DNA from 4 places in the Peribacillus sp. NPDC096379 genome. Region 2 is predicted to be linked to each of the others. Evidence: riboswitches for the same ligand, from Rfam matches in the RefSeq annotation. Region 2 holds a riboswitch; each other region holds the start of a gene.

Region 1 (3,184 bases), on a different contig from region 2:
AATTCAACCATCGCTTCGAGAATGGTAACGGCTGACACTTCGCCGGTATCTGTCCAATCAAGACTCGCTTGGTTTCATGATCACATTCCTGATAAAAGACCATTATATGTAATAACAATAGATGATCGGACTGCTGGTTGGCTAAGCTTTCAATCGTTTTATGGGAGACCTGCCTATAACACAACTGCTGAAATAAGTATCTATTTGGACGATTCGTTTCGTGGGAAAGGTCTTGGTGGACTTGCTATCCAGAAAGCCATTGAGCTATGTCCTTCTTTAGACATCGCTACAATCCTCGGATTCGTATTCGGTCACAATACACCAAGCATTAAATTATTTGAGAAATTCGGGTTTGAAAGATGGGGAAATCTTCAAAAAATTGCCTTGCTAGACGATATTGAACGAGATTTAATCATTTTAGGAAAAAGAGTGCTACACGAAAAAGGATAAAATCAAACAAAGGATGTCCAAAGGAATCTTCATCCCCGCAAACTGCGACATACAGTCTATATACATGTTATTTTCACATAATACTGTGTGTTGAAGTACGGGGTCTACCCTTTCGAGACATCTTCTTCTCTATTTAGCCTACCTCGAAACATCATCTAATACTCTTCACTATATTGCGCATCCGTGAGAGGCGTAATATTGAAGATATTTATTAATATGTCAAGCTCTTGGCTCGCTCTAATTGTTTGTTTATTCGAAAGTCCAAATCCCTTTGCTAGTTTAATCATTTCTTCACGCTTTTGTTCAATTTCATTGGATAATTGAACGAAAGATTTCATCACTACCTCACACTCCATCAGCTATTTTGACTTATTGTAAAATAAGTCTAGAGTTATCATCAAATAAAAGCAATATTTTACAATCAAAGTTTTACTTCATTAATCTAGAATTCGCAAATTAGACACATTTTATACAACTCATATATTATTTTTTCAATTTAATCTAAACAAATTCTATAGTACATTCGCGCAATGAAGCATTCAATCAAAAATAGCAAAAAGGATGTCCCAAAAGTAAAAGATCTGCCCCCGTAACTCCTACTTACAGTTTAAATGAAGTGTAAGTAGGAGTTACGGGGGCAGACTTCTTTTGGACATCCTCTTTTATTAAGATTACTACCAGATTATATTTGGTAATTACTCTTCTGCTAAGTGACAATATTTTTAGTTGAAGAATACTCTTTATTTTGAATTTGTTCAAATTCTCTCTCTAGAATACTCAAGGGAACATCATAAAAATGTTTTTGATCGGATGTTTTATACACGCCACGGGATAATAATTGTTCGATTAAAAACGCTTTTTTTTCCTCAACCATCTGCAGTAACTTTGCCATTCTATACACCTCTTGCTTCATTTATTAGACAATTATTTCACAAGCTTATTTCAATATGAATTTCTTCAACAAACTTTATATACCATTCCTAAGTGTACTTCAAACATTATTTCAGTAAATTAAAATTTTCATTTCTACGTGCTTATTCATAAAGTGAATCTTCAATCAGTTGGGGTTTTGACTTTCCGTTCATGCGGGATAAATGCGACAAACGATAGCCACACTGTACAGTTGAGATTACTACCAACAAATCCAAACAATAAAAAGCCTCTTCTTAAACAAGAAGAGGCTGAGGTTTACGTCCGTTCGACTCTTCTTATCTTCCAAGCCTTCGCTTGTTGGATGTGGCACAGTGCTCAAAGTTGAGTCTGTTGCCGAGGTATCGCAGGGCCAAATCCCTCCACCTCTCTGGATAAGAATGATATATAATTGATGTTAATGCCATTATACGTTTTATTCCAAATAAAGTCAATGGTCCTATTTTGCTAATCTTGCAAAACAGTGTTCTTCGTTTCTTTCCCCCAAATTAACACGACAATTGCTCCAATTAAAATTGCAATTGTAAAAATTGTAAAAATCACACTAAGCGCAGTACCCGCTGCAACGAAATATCCGATGAGAAGCGGTCCCAAAACTCCCCCAACTCTTCCAGCAGCAGCCGCCATACCAGCGCCGGTACCACGAATCATTGTCGGATATTGCTCAGGGGTATATGCATAAAGTGCCCCCCAAGCTCCTAAATTAAAGAATGACAACAGCATACCTGACGTGATGAGCATCGGTAGTCCCTCTGCCGCGCCAAAGAAATACGCACTTACAGCTGTTCCAGTTAAATACGTGACAAGAACGAACTTGCGGCCCATTCTCTCGATAAACCATGCTGCAGTAAAATATCCAGGGAGCTGAGCTAAGGTCATAATCAATACATATTCAAAGCTCTTGATTAAACTAAATCCTTTCATCACCATAACACTTGGAAGCCATAAGAACATCCCATAATAAGAAAACACGACACAAAACCATAGAATCCATAATACAAGCGTTTGTTTTCTATGTTCTCTTGCCCACACACTTTTGATATTTTGCATAATCGTTGGCTTAGCTTTGATTTCAAGTCCGACATACTTCGGTGAATCCGGTAGATGTAAGCGTAAATAAAGGGCATAAAACGCTGGGAGAGCACTTAAAATCAAAGCGATTCTCCACCCGTACCCCGGAATAACGAAATAGGAAATTAAAGCAGCAATAAGCCAGCCTAATGCCCAAAAACTTTCGAGTAGAACGACCACTTTTCCTCGATTTTTGGCAGGTACGCTTTCTGAAACAAGTGTTGAAGCGACCGGAAGCTCTCCACCTAGTCCCATACCGATAAGAAAACGAAGTACTAAAAATAAAGCCAATGATGTAACGAGAGCCGATAAGCCACTGCCAATTGAAAAAAGCAGCAAGGTAATGATAAAAACTTTCTTCCTTCCAATACGGTCAGCCATAATTCCGAAAAGAAAGGCACCAAATACCATTCCTATCGAATTAATACTACCGATCCACCCTACTTGTTGAGTTGTCAAACCCCATTCTGCTTGTAATGCCACCACAATAAATGACAGCATACCCACGTCCATTGCATCAAACATCCAACCGAGTCCAGCAACGCCAAGTAACCTACGATTAGAAATCGTTTTTGTATTTCCCTCCATGACAGTCCTCCTGAACAACCTCTTAACTATAAATACTTCGTTATTTTACCATAAATTGATCAACCATTGTCTTTATTTTCTTTTTCATAAAGATCCTCTGGAAGCAATTTAATGAACGGACTTATCTCACTAGTGAAACATATAC
Region 2 (3,184 bases):
ACGTGTAGACCTACGTCGCATGATGAAACGTGTTATTGGTGGTACGCCGAGTAAAGTTCCAAACGAATATAAATACCGCACACCACTGTTTGCAGTAGATGAACTAGTTGCACCAGTTCTGATTATTCACGGTGAAAAAGACAATAACGTGTCGATTGAACACGCCTACAGGCTGGAGAAAACATTGAAGGAAAAAGACAAGCCTGTTTGGAGTTGGTATTTTGACGAATTTACCCACTATTTCCCGCCGAATATCAACCGAAAAGTCGTTTGTGATCTAACACAGTGGATGAAAAACCAAACGAGAAAGCAATGTGCTAAAAAGTAAGTAAAGGAAGGGAGGTTTATGCTTTGGGAATGCCAATGGAGTTAAACACGATGATCGTGACAAAAGGCCGTGAAAGCAGAGAGGAAGAAAATCTTTTCCGTTTAACGAAAGACGGCTATCGCCTATACCCAATCGATATTCCAATTGAAGTTCGCAAAACGATCGAAAGTGAAACGAATGGGATAGCCATCATTCAAAAAGTTTCTTGGACAAACAACCAAACTGAAATCACCTATCAGTTGGTGTCATTGAATTCAACCAATTAAACAAGTAGGCTTTAGAGTAACGGATTCCGTTTAGAATACAATTAATGTCATGAACAGTACATATAGAGGGTGAAATTGCGCTGATTTCACCCTTTTCATATTCATTGTTTTTTCTGAAGTTTCATTTTACGCTATTGACGATAAATATTTAAAGTATTATATTATTATAAATAGTTTAATAATTTTAACTTTTCTTATCAAGAGAGGCGGAGGGACTGACCCTGCGAAGCCTCGGCAACCAGCATATCATGCCCGGTGCCAAATTCAGAGGAATGGTAACCATTCCGTAGATAAGAAGGTGGATAAATCTTGAATATAAACATTCAAACTCCCCTTCTGTCCATATGCAGTGGGGAGTTTTTTCTGTGGAAAAGGGGCGGGGCTTCGCAAAATCAGCGCAGCTACCCACCTTCATAAGGTGATGCAGTTTTTAGAACCTGAACCTTTTTCATCGTAGGGTTTAGAGCAGACGCTCATTAATGTTTTATGTTCAATTAAAGTCATCGATAAATAGGACAAGGGGGAGATATACATGACAGCTTTACATATTGCATTATTAGGTTACGGTACAGTGGGGAAGGGTGTTTATAAAACGATTCAAACACATCAGGAAAAGCTTAAGCGTATTTTTAGGAAAGAGGTAAAAGTGGTTGCCATACTTGTTAAAAATATAGAAAAACATCATACACTAGATTCTGATGTTCTGTTAACCGATGATTTTAACAAGATTATTACACTTGAGCAGCTAGATGTTGTCATTGATGCGATCGTTGGTCAAGAGCCTAGCTTTACGTACTTGCAGCAAGCGATGAACAGAGGATGTCATGTTATAACAGCAAACAAAGAAATGTTTGCTTATCATGGAACTCAATTAAAACAGATAGCCAAGGAAAAAGGGGTTACTTTAGGATTTGAGGCAACAGTCGCAGGAGGAATTCCGATTATCCAAACTCTACGACAATTGTTAAACGTAAATAATATCCAAAAAGTGCAAGGGATTCTTAATGGGACTTCGAATTTTATTTTGACAAAGATGCGAGAAGACGGCTGTCCATTTGAAACAGCGTTAAAACTAGCACAAGAAAAAGGTTATGCAGAAGCTGATCCAACAAATGATATTGAAGGATATGATGCCTTTTACAAAGCAGTGATTTTAAGTGAGCTAGCTTTTGGAGAGAACCCGAATTGGGAGGAATCGATTCGACAAGGGATTCAATCAATCACACCTGAGCAAATTGAGCTTTTTTCAGCATTGGGGTATCGATTTAAACATGTAGCTTCTATGGAAAAGACAGAAAAAGGGATCGTATGCTCAGTCAAACCTGTACTGGTCAATGAAACACATCCATTTTATCAAATCGAAGGCGTGCAAAATGCAGTCTCCATTGATGGAGATATTGTAGGCAACATTAGCCTCCAAGGGCCTGGAGCGGGAATGCTTCCAACCGCAAGTGCCATTATCGAAGATTTAGTGTATATAAATAAACATAGTTTTTCGCCTATTTTCTTAGATGAACAAAATGGATTAAGTGTGAAGGTATCCAAGATTTATTGGGCAATGGCAGGAGATGCGGCTGTAGAAAATATTCCTTCTCATATTCAAATCATTGACAGACCTAATCCAAATGTTCTCATTGTCGAAGCATCTTGGGAGGAAATTTGTGATATTCAATGGCCAAATACTTATTTTTATCAAGTTCTTGGGAAAGTATTAACTGAAAATACGCTTGTTAGTTCTTGAGTCAATCTTGTTAAAAAAGCAACATCCGTAGAATTGAATTAGCTGGAACGCTATAGGTAGTGAAAGTCGTACAAACAAGAAGTGATAACCCAAATCCTTACCTATCTGTATGAAGAAGACTATAGAAGTAAAGGAAATGATTTTAAAGCAAAAGAACAGGGAGGCTTTAAAATGAAACTAAATGTGGGTACAGAAGAAGCAATTAAAAGATGGAAAAGTGGTCTGCTATTTATATGGGTATCCTGAGAATAATGGATATGGTATATCATTTAAATATGGTAATAATATGCTTAATGTTAAGAATGATTTAAGATTTCAAGTAGAAAGAAGCGACAGTGTCGTATATTTGAGAAAATAAGTAAGGGTATGATTTCTTTAACTAACGGGTGCAAGAGTTGAAAATCAGGGGTGCTGCGGCAATCCCTTTTTTATTGCACTAACGGGGCAGGTTACTTTAAGAAGGAATTCAAACAATTGGTATTGAAACATTGACATATAACCATATATTTTCGGGAGAATTTAATAAAATGGAGACCTAAGAGATGAGTTAAAATACCTTCTTGAGGATTATAAAATAACGCCTTACACTTTTGGCTTAATTAGTGGTCTTGATGAAAAAACAGTTTTAGAGCTTGCAATAGTACACTATCACTATTCATATAATTTTGCTTAAAAGTATAATGACGGAAAAACAAGAAATAGATTCGAGGTGAAGAAAATGTCTTTTAGGATTATTCTCCAACTTGGTTTTGCTTTAATGCTTTTAATATTTTCAACTGGGGCTACTTTGTATGAAGGGAGTGGAATATTAGAAGACACTTGGGAATGGAAATATACAGCGATTTTTTC
Region 3 (3,184 bases), on a different contig from region 2:
TTCTATTTCCGGGATTTGCGCCAAGACACGGTAGATTTCAGCAGTACCAATCCTTACGCCGCCGGGATTAAGCGTTGTATCCGCACGTCCGTAAATGACAAACGATTGTTCAAGCGTTTGTTCCGCTAAATCTCCATGTGTCCAAATTCCCGGTCTTTCCGTAAAATAAGAGGAGTGGTAGCGTTTGTCGCCGTCTTCTCCCCAAAACGTAAGCGGCATACTTGGAAATGGCTTTGTGCATACTAAGTCTCCTTTTTGATGGAGAACCGATACTCCACGTTCATCAAGTACATCGACGGCCATTCCAAGTGCCTTGCATGTAATCTCACCACGGCGAACGGGATGTACGGGAGAGCCCATCACGAAGCAACCAATGATTTCCGTTCCACCAGAAATCGATGCCAGCATGATGTCTTCCTTAATATGTTCGTAGACCCAATCATACTGTTCAGCTGATAGTGGGGCGCCACATGAAAGAACACTGCGCAACTGGGATAAATTGTGCTGCTGACCGACAGAATATCCCGCTTTCTGTAAAGTTTCCAAATATTTCGGGCTCGTCCCAAAATGTGTCACGCCAGCTTCTTCAGCAATCTCCCATAAAATTCCGATATTATCTTTTCGTAGTGGCGATCCATCATAGAGTAGAATGGCAGCACCACTTGCAAGTCCCGATACTAACCATGGATACATCATCCAAGCAGTATTTGTGTACCAGTACATTACATCTCCCGGTTTCACGTCACAATGTAATTGATGTTCCTTCACATGTTGAATTAACGTTCCCCCAACAGAATGTACAATCGCCTTCGGAAGCCCCGTCGTTCCAGATGTATAAAGAATATATAAGGGATGATCAAAAGGAACTCTCGTAAACTCAAGAACAGCAGGCCCTTCTTGACACAATTCCTGCCAGCTCAACACTTTTTTTGTTTGTTGAATCGATACCTCCGTATCTTTTGTCAATGTTACGATTGCGGAAACTTCCTTAAGCACCTCGCACACAGCACTAATATTATCCCGGATATCAAAATACTTACTATTATATTGATAATCTAGTGAGACGATCAATACCTTTGGCCGGACCTGTCCGATACGATCGACAATCCCTTGTGACCCAAAGTCAGGGGAGCATGAAGTCCATACAGCACCCAATGATGTCGTTGCTAACAGTGCGACTAACGCTTCAATTCCATTTGTTATTACTCCAGCAACCCGGTCTCCACGACTCAAACCAAGATTTCTTAATCCTTCCTGTGCTCGCGCCACCATGTTGCGCAACTCTCCCAATGAATAGGATTGGGAAACACCGTCTTCCCCGGCCACAATCACAGCTGTTTGCTTTTCATCACCACGTAAAAGGTTTTCAGCAAAGTTCAATTGAGCTTCTAGAAACCAGTGGGCACCTATCATGCCGCCATCGGTTGGAGGAGTGAACACCTTTTCGCCTTTTTCTCCAATGATTTTTGCAAAATCCCAGACTCCTGACCAAAACTCTTCAGGTTTGGCCACTGACCAACGATGAAAACGTTCATAAGGTAAGAGTGGGAATTCAACTTGTTGCGAGAATTCCGTCAAATTAGATTTTGTGATCCATTCTTCACTCGGTTCCCATAGTATGTTTGATTTCAATAAACTGTTTTCTTTTATCAAGATCTTTTCCTCCTTTAACTAAGAATCAGTCATGCACTATTTTCTGATTGTTTTATGTAAGGTTTTTTCACCATTTACTCTTTATAAATTACATAAATTCTATAAGATTACTATGTTTAATGTTTTTATATAGCCTAAATCATACCTGTATGACTCAAATGAAAAACCCCTCATCATAAGAAGAGGGGTGCTCATCTTATCTTTCAGGCATATTCATACCTGCAGGATTTAGCACCTTTTCAAGTTCTCACTTGAAGGTTGCCGGACTTCATCGGGCCTGTTCCCTCCGTCACTCTGGATAAGTAATATTTATTTAGATAACGCACCAATGCGTTAATACGTCAATTTAATAACTTTATTCAGATTATAGAATAATTATCTTTTAAAGTCAATAAAAATTCTGAAAAATTTATCAATTTAGAATCATCGCACTAATATTCATTCTCACATGTCCACTTCTAGAAATGACTCTAACTAGTGAGAGCTAAGGGATTGGCATGCTTTTTTTATACAAAATCCCCTCCGCCCATGATGAGCGAAAGGGATGCGTGAATAAGCATAATCAGCATTCGTCCACCTCCCCATCTTCAGAATCGTCTTACTTCCTCTGAATTTGACACCATGCATAACTAAGCTGGTTGCCGAGGCATCACAGGGTCAGTCCCTCCGCCACCCTTGATAAGAAGAAAATCGTTCAATTAATCTCTATTGCTGATCGTACTCTTTTCCAACCATCTATATAAGTTGAACTAAAGATTTTCCTGAGTTGCATTTGGGGACTATACTTTCTTTATACTTTTCATTCTTGATTGTCTTTTTCTTTTTCATTACTTCTGCTTATCTAATTTATTGGATTGCTGATCTAAAGTTCAAAAAGCTAATCCTACAAGGGAATTCAATTACTAGCTAACGAATAGGTTGTTAGATTACAAAATTCTAACAACCTGTTCTTTCTTAATAGTGATAACATAGTAGCGCTTAATTATTACGGATTTTGTCATCAGCTCAGTTTACACGCACAGGCCGAATCATGAATTTTCAAGTTGAGGATTTTAAGGTCGTATATGTATCGAGTAACGAGAAATAGGTTCTAACTTCGATTATTAATTCAAAAAGCTCTTCACTCTTCCCCCCATCCTTTACAAATATCAACCCATTCCAGTGCATTTGAATATTGAAATAATTCATCACATGTAAGTTCGATCGCTGAATTCGTACTTCCACAGGCCGGGAATATCGTGTCAAATCGTTTCATGGAGATGTCAAGAAAAACGTCGAGATCACGCACTAGTCCAAAGGGACAGACACCGCCGATTTCGTGACCGGTTTGCAAAAAAACTTCTTCTGGTGGAAGCATTCTTGCTTTAAACCCAAATAGATTCTTGAATTTTTTATTATCAATCTTTGCATCACCTGCCGCTACAATTAATAGTGCATTGTCCCCTTCTCCTCGAAACGATATCGTTTTAGCGATACGTGCGGGAATAACCTGAATCGTTGCCGCTGCCTCGCCCACTGTAGCACTTGATGT
Region 4 (3,184 bases), 1.6 Mb from region 2:
CATGCTTTGCTGCAAATTTCGTTCCTTTTGGTGATGCCCCAGCTTGGAATATTACAGGAGTACGTTGTGGTGAAGGTTCACATAGGTGAGCTCCTGGAACTTTATAAAATTCACCATCATGATCGATATCATGAACTTTTTCTGGATCTGCATAAATCCCTTTTTCCTTATCCACTACGACTGCATCATCTTCCCAACTAGCTTCCCATAGTTTATAGACAACATCTAAGTATTCATCAGCTATATCATAACGATTATCATGATTAATTTGTTGATCTAAGCCAAGATTGCGTGCAGCACTATTTAAATAAGATGTTACGATATTCCAACCGATTCTCCCTTTTGTTAAATGATCCAATGTCGAAATTCGTCGAGCAAATAGATAGGGATGTTCATAGCTTGTCGACGCAGTTAAGCCAAATCCTAAGTGCTTTGTAACTTGCGCCATGATCGGAACAACAAATGCGGGATCATTGACTGGAACTTGAGCACCCTGACGAACTGCTGCATCGCGAGAACCTTGGTATACATCATATGTTCCAAGGACATCGGCAAGGAATATGGCATCGAATCTCCCTTTTTCCAGTACTTTTGCAAGATGCGTCCAGTATTCTGCATCTTTGTACGTAGATGATTGATCGTCTGGATGTGTCCAAAGCCCAGGGGATTGATGCCCTGCGCAGTTCATATCAAATGCATTTAAATAAATTCTTTTTTTTGTCATAATCATTACCACCCATTCGTTTTTTAATGATGTAAATTGGTGCTAAATGTAGTCTTAAGCGATTATTGGTTTAGTTTGTTTAATAGTTTGGAGAAACTCCTCTAAATCGTTATTAAGTCGAGTTTGAATATCTTGATCAGTAATAGGCTGTATACTATTTTCTTTATCAATTTGATTATCTATAATATAAGTCCCTTGAGTGGCTCTTCCTTTTAAAGTAGTTATAAGCGGTTTTAAGGCAAAATCGATTGCTAATAAATGCGCTTTACTCCCACCTACCATTAGCGGTAACACTGGAATTCCTTTAAACGCACTTTCTGGTAATAAATCGATTAGAGATTTTAAAATACCTGTATAAGAAGCTTTGTACACAGGTGAACCAATAATCACCCCATCCGCTTCCTCGATTGATTTTGCTATTTGTTTAATTCCCGTGCTATTATAGCGTGCATAAAGCAAATCCTCAGCAGAAATATCTAAAACGGAAATATACTTTACCGTTATATTCTCCTTTTCTAACAACGATTGAACAAATTTTAAAACTACATCAGTCCTAGATGTTGCTGAAGGGCTTCCAGATAAAATCACTACATTGGGCATTTGTTGACCTTCTCTCTTAGTAAATTAGTTATGATCCTTTGTACGGTCTACATTCAAAGGGTTTAATCTATATTAAACGCATAAAGTCCTCTTTCCTGATAGAAAGAGGACTTTATGCGTAGTCACTCTTATCTGACAAGCCAATGCTTGCAGGAATTAGCACCTTTCTACTAGTTGTAGAGGTTGCTGAAGCTTCATCGGGCCATTCCCTCGGCTTCTCTTGATAAGAAGTATTAAGTTAATTTTATCATAATATTCTAATAACTGATTGTCAAGATTAAATCATATATTTTTCATCGGAATTGTGTGAATAATATTTATTCACACATTGTAATACTAGGATAATTAAGAAGGGGGATGTCCCCAAAGAAAGGTCTGACCCTGCAACAACTAAATACAGTATAGGATAAGTGATAGATACACTACATACTGATTTAGAGTGCGAGGTCAGACCTTTTGAGATATGCTCCTTATAGTTTCTTCTATTCTACGCTAGGTAGTTGGGTAAGAAAATGTTCAACAACCGCAACTGAATCAAGTCGTGCAGCCACATAAGGTGGGGAAAGTCTACGTGTTGCTTCAAGCGGCATTCCTAGCCAGAGATATTGCTTATCAATGATGACGAATGGAAAAGCAATATTTGTTTCAATCTGTTCTTGCACGGCCAAACCTGGAAGCGGACGAATGGAAATAAGCGTGATCTTAACATGTTTTTGCTTACAATTCAGCATATTCAACCAATCCTCTGTAACTATTCCTTTATCAGGTATAGACAAGATAATTGAGTGACATGCTTTTTTAATATCCTCACCTAGAACATCCAACTTACGCGCATGCATCCACTGAAGCTTAGGATGATGATTTTGAATCCACTTGCCAATGTCCCTGGTTGCAACTGTATGTCCGAAGGTTGTTTGATGATCCACAAGCTTACGTAATGTTTTGCCTTTATAAACGGTTTTTCGAATATAGTCCGTATCGCTTACTTGGATGAATTTCCCTTTCGTTCTTGTAATTGCGACATTAATGAGTCGCTCACTATTCTTTCCAGTCAAAAGCATACCAGCACGTGTTTCAGGATAACTATCAACTGTGTCAAATATCATTACATCACGTTCACTTCCCTGAAATCGATGAACAGTTGCTGCAATAATATCAGCTTGTTCAAGCTCTTTCGCATATACTTCTTGTAATAATAGATCCATAAGACGGGATTGAGCTCGATACGGTGTTACATAACCGATGGATCGTGCACCGCTTGAATACGCTTCATGAAGTAGTTGGAATGACAAGAACAGCTGCCAAAGATTCATCCTTGATCTCGATGTCCGCTCCGCTATACAATGTTCACCAGTTCCACTCGTTTCTAACAGCATTAAGGCACGATTAGGAAATGGTCTTCTCTTAGCAATTTTTGCACGGCTCGTTTGTACACTTTCATGATCGCAAACTCGGGAATGATAAATATGTTTATTCGTGAAGGCCGAAATATCTGGATGCATTCTGCGTTGTTCTTTTAACAGAAACAAATGTGGATGGAGCTTCCCTTCATTCACTACATTCACAACGCCTGAACAATGAAAAATATCTTCTTTTAACCATTTATTCACTGATTCATCACGAGCTGAAGCAATTGGCGGCAATTGTTTAAAATCACCACAGACAATGATATTCTTGCCTAACGATGCAGCAAATGCAACTTGTGGGACATAAGCCATACTCGCTTCATCAAGAATGACTAAATCATATTCCTGTTCATAAAGTGTGCTGTCGCTTGCTGTTTTTGCCAGTGTGCTACCAACGATTTTAGCTTCTTTGACAAGCTCCATTTCTTTACGACGAAATTTTTCAATGACTCTG

The links. Region 2 has a riboswitch for S-adenosylmethionine ahead of ACIQZI_RS00210 (homoserine dehydrogenase). Riboswitches for the same ligand answer to the same signal wherever they lie in the genome.
Region 1: linked by a shared signal. The riboswitch ahead of ACIQZI_RS10845 (Fur-regulated basic protein FbpA) and the one ahead of ACIQZI_RS00210 (homoserine dehydrogenase) in region 2 are both predicted to bind S-adenosylmethionine.
Region 3: linked by a shared signal. The riboswitch ahead of ACIQZI_RS16770 (acetoacetate--CoA ligase) and the one ahead of ACIQZI_RS00210 (homoserine dehydrogenase) in region 2 are both predicted to bind S-adenosylmethionine.
Region 4: linked by a shared signal. The riboswitch ahead of ssuE (NADPH-dependent FMN reductase) and the one ahead of ACIQZI_RS00210 (homoserine dehydrogenase) in region 2 are both predicted to bind S-adenosylmethionine.

The regions. Positions count from the first base shown of each region.
Region 1 covers NZ_JBIWFD010000002.1:373,504-376,687, reverse strand. The annotation lists gene ACIQZI_RS10855 (GNAT family N-acetyltransferase) at 1-450, shown strand, start outside; gene ACIQZI_RS10850 (Spo0E family sporulation regulatory protein-aspartic acid phosphatase) at 606-788, opposite strand; gene ACIQZI_RS10845 (Fur-regulated basic protein FbpA) at 1,157-1,342, opposite strand; SAM riboswitch class I at 1,656-1,761, opposite strand; gene ACIQZI_RS10840 (MFS transporter) at 1,828-3,039, opposite strand; gene helD (RNA polymerase recycling motor HelD) at 3,099-3,184, opposite strand, start outside.
Region 2 covers NZ_JBIWFD010000001.1:23,579-26,762, forward strand. The annotation lists gene ACIQZI_RS00200 (alpha/beta hydrolase family protein) at 1-328, shown strand, start outside; gene ACIQZI_RS00205 (DUF2584 domain-containing protein) at 352-594, shown strand; SAM riboswitch class I at 786-891, shown strand; gene ACIQZI_RS00210 (homoserine dehydrogenase) at 1,127-2,335, shown strand; gene ACIQZI_RS00215 (YjdJ family protein) at 3,054-3,184, shown strand, end outside.
Region 3 covers NZ_JBIWFD010000003.1:586,912-590,095, forward strand. The annotation lists gene ACIQZI_RS16770 (acetoacetate--CoA ligase) at 1-1,653, opposite strand, end outside; SAM riboswitch class I at 1,847-1,958, opposite strand; SAM riboswitch class I at 2,232-2,338, opposite strand; gene ACIQZI_RS16775 (YbaK/EbsC family protein) at 2,774-3,184, opposite strand, start outside.
Region 4 covers NZ_JBIWFD010000001.1:1,582,828-1,586,011, reverse strand. The annotation lists gene ACIQZI_RS07520 (LLM class flavin-dependent oxidoreductase) at 1-724, opposite strand, end outside; gene ssuE (NADPH-dependent FMN reductase) at 779-1,324, opposite strand; SAM riboswitch class I at 1,450-1,554, opposite strand; gene ACIQZI_RS07510 (AAA domain-containing protein) at 1,807-3,184, opposite strand, start outside.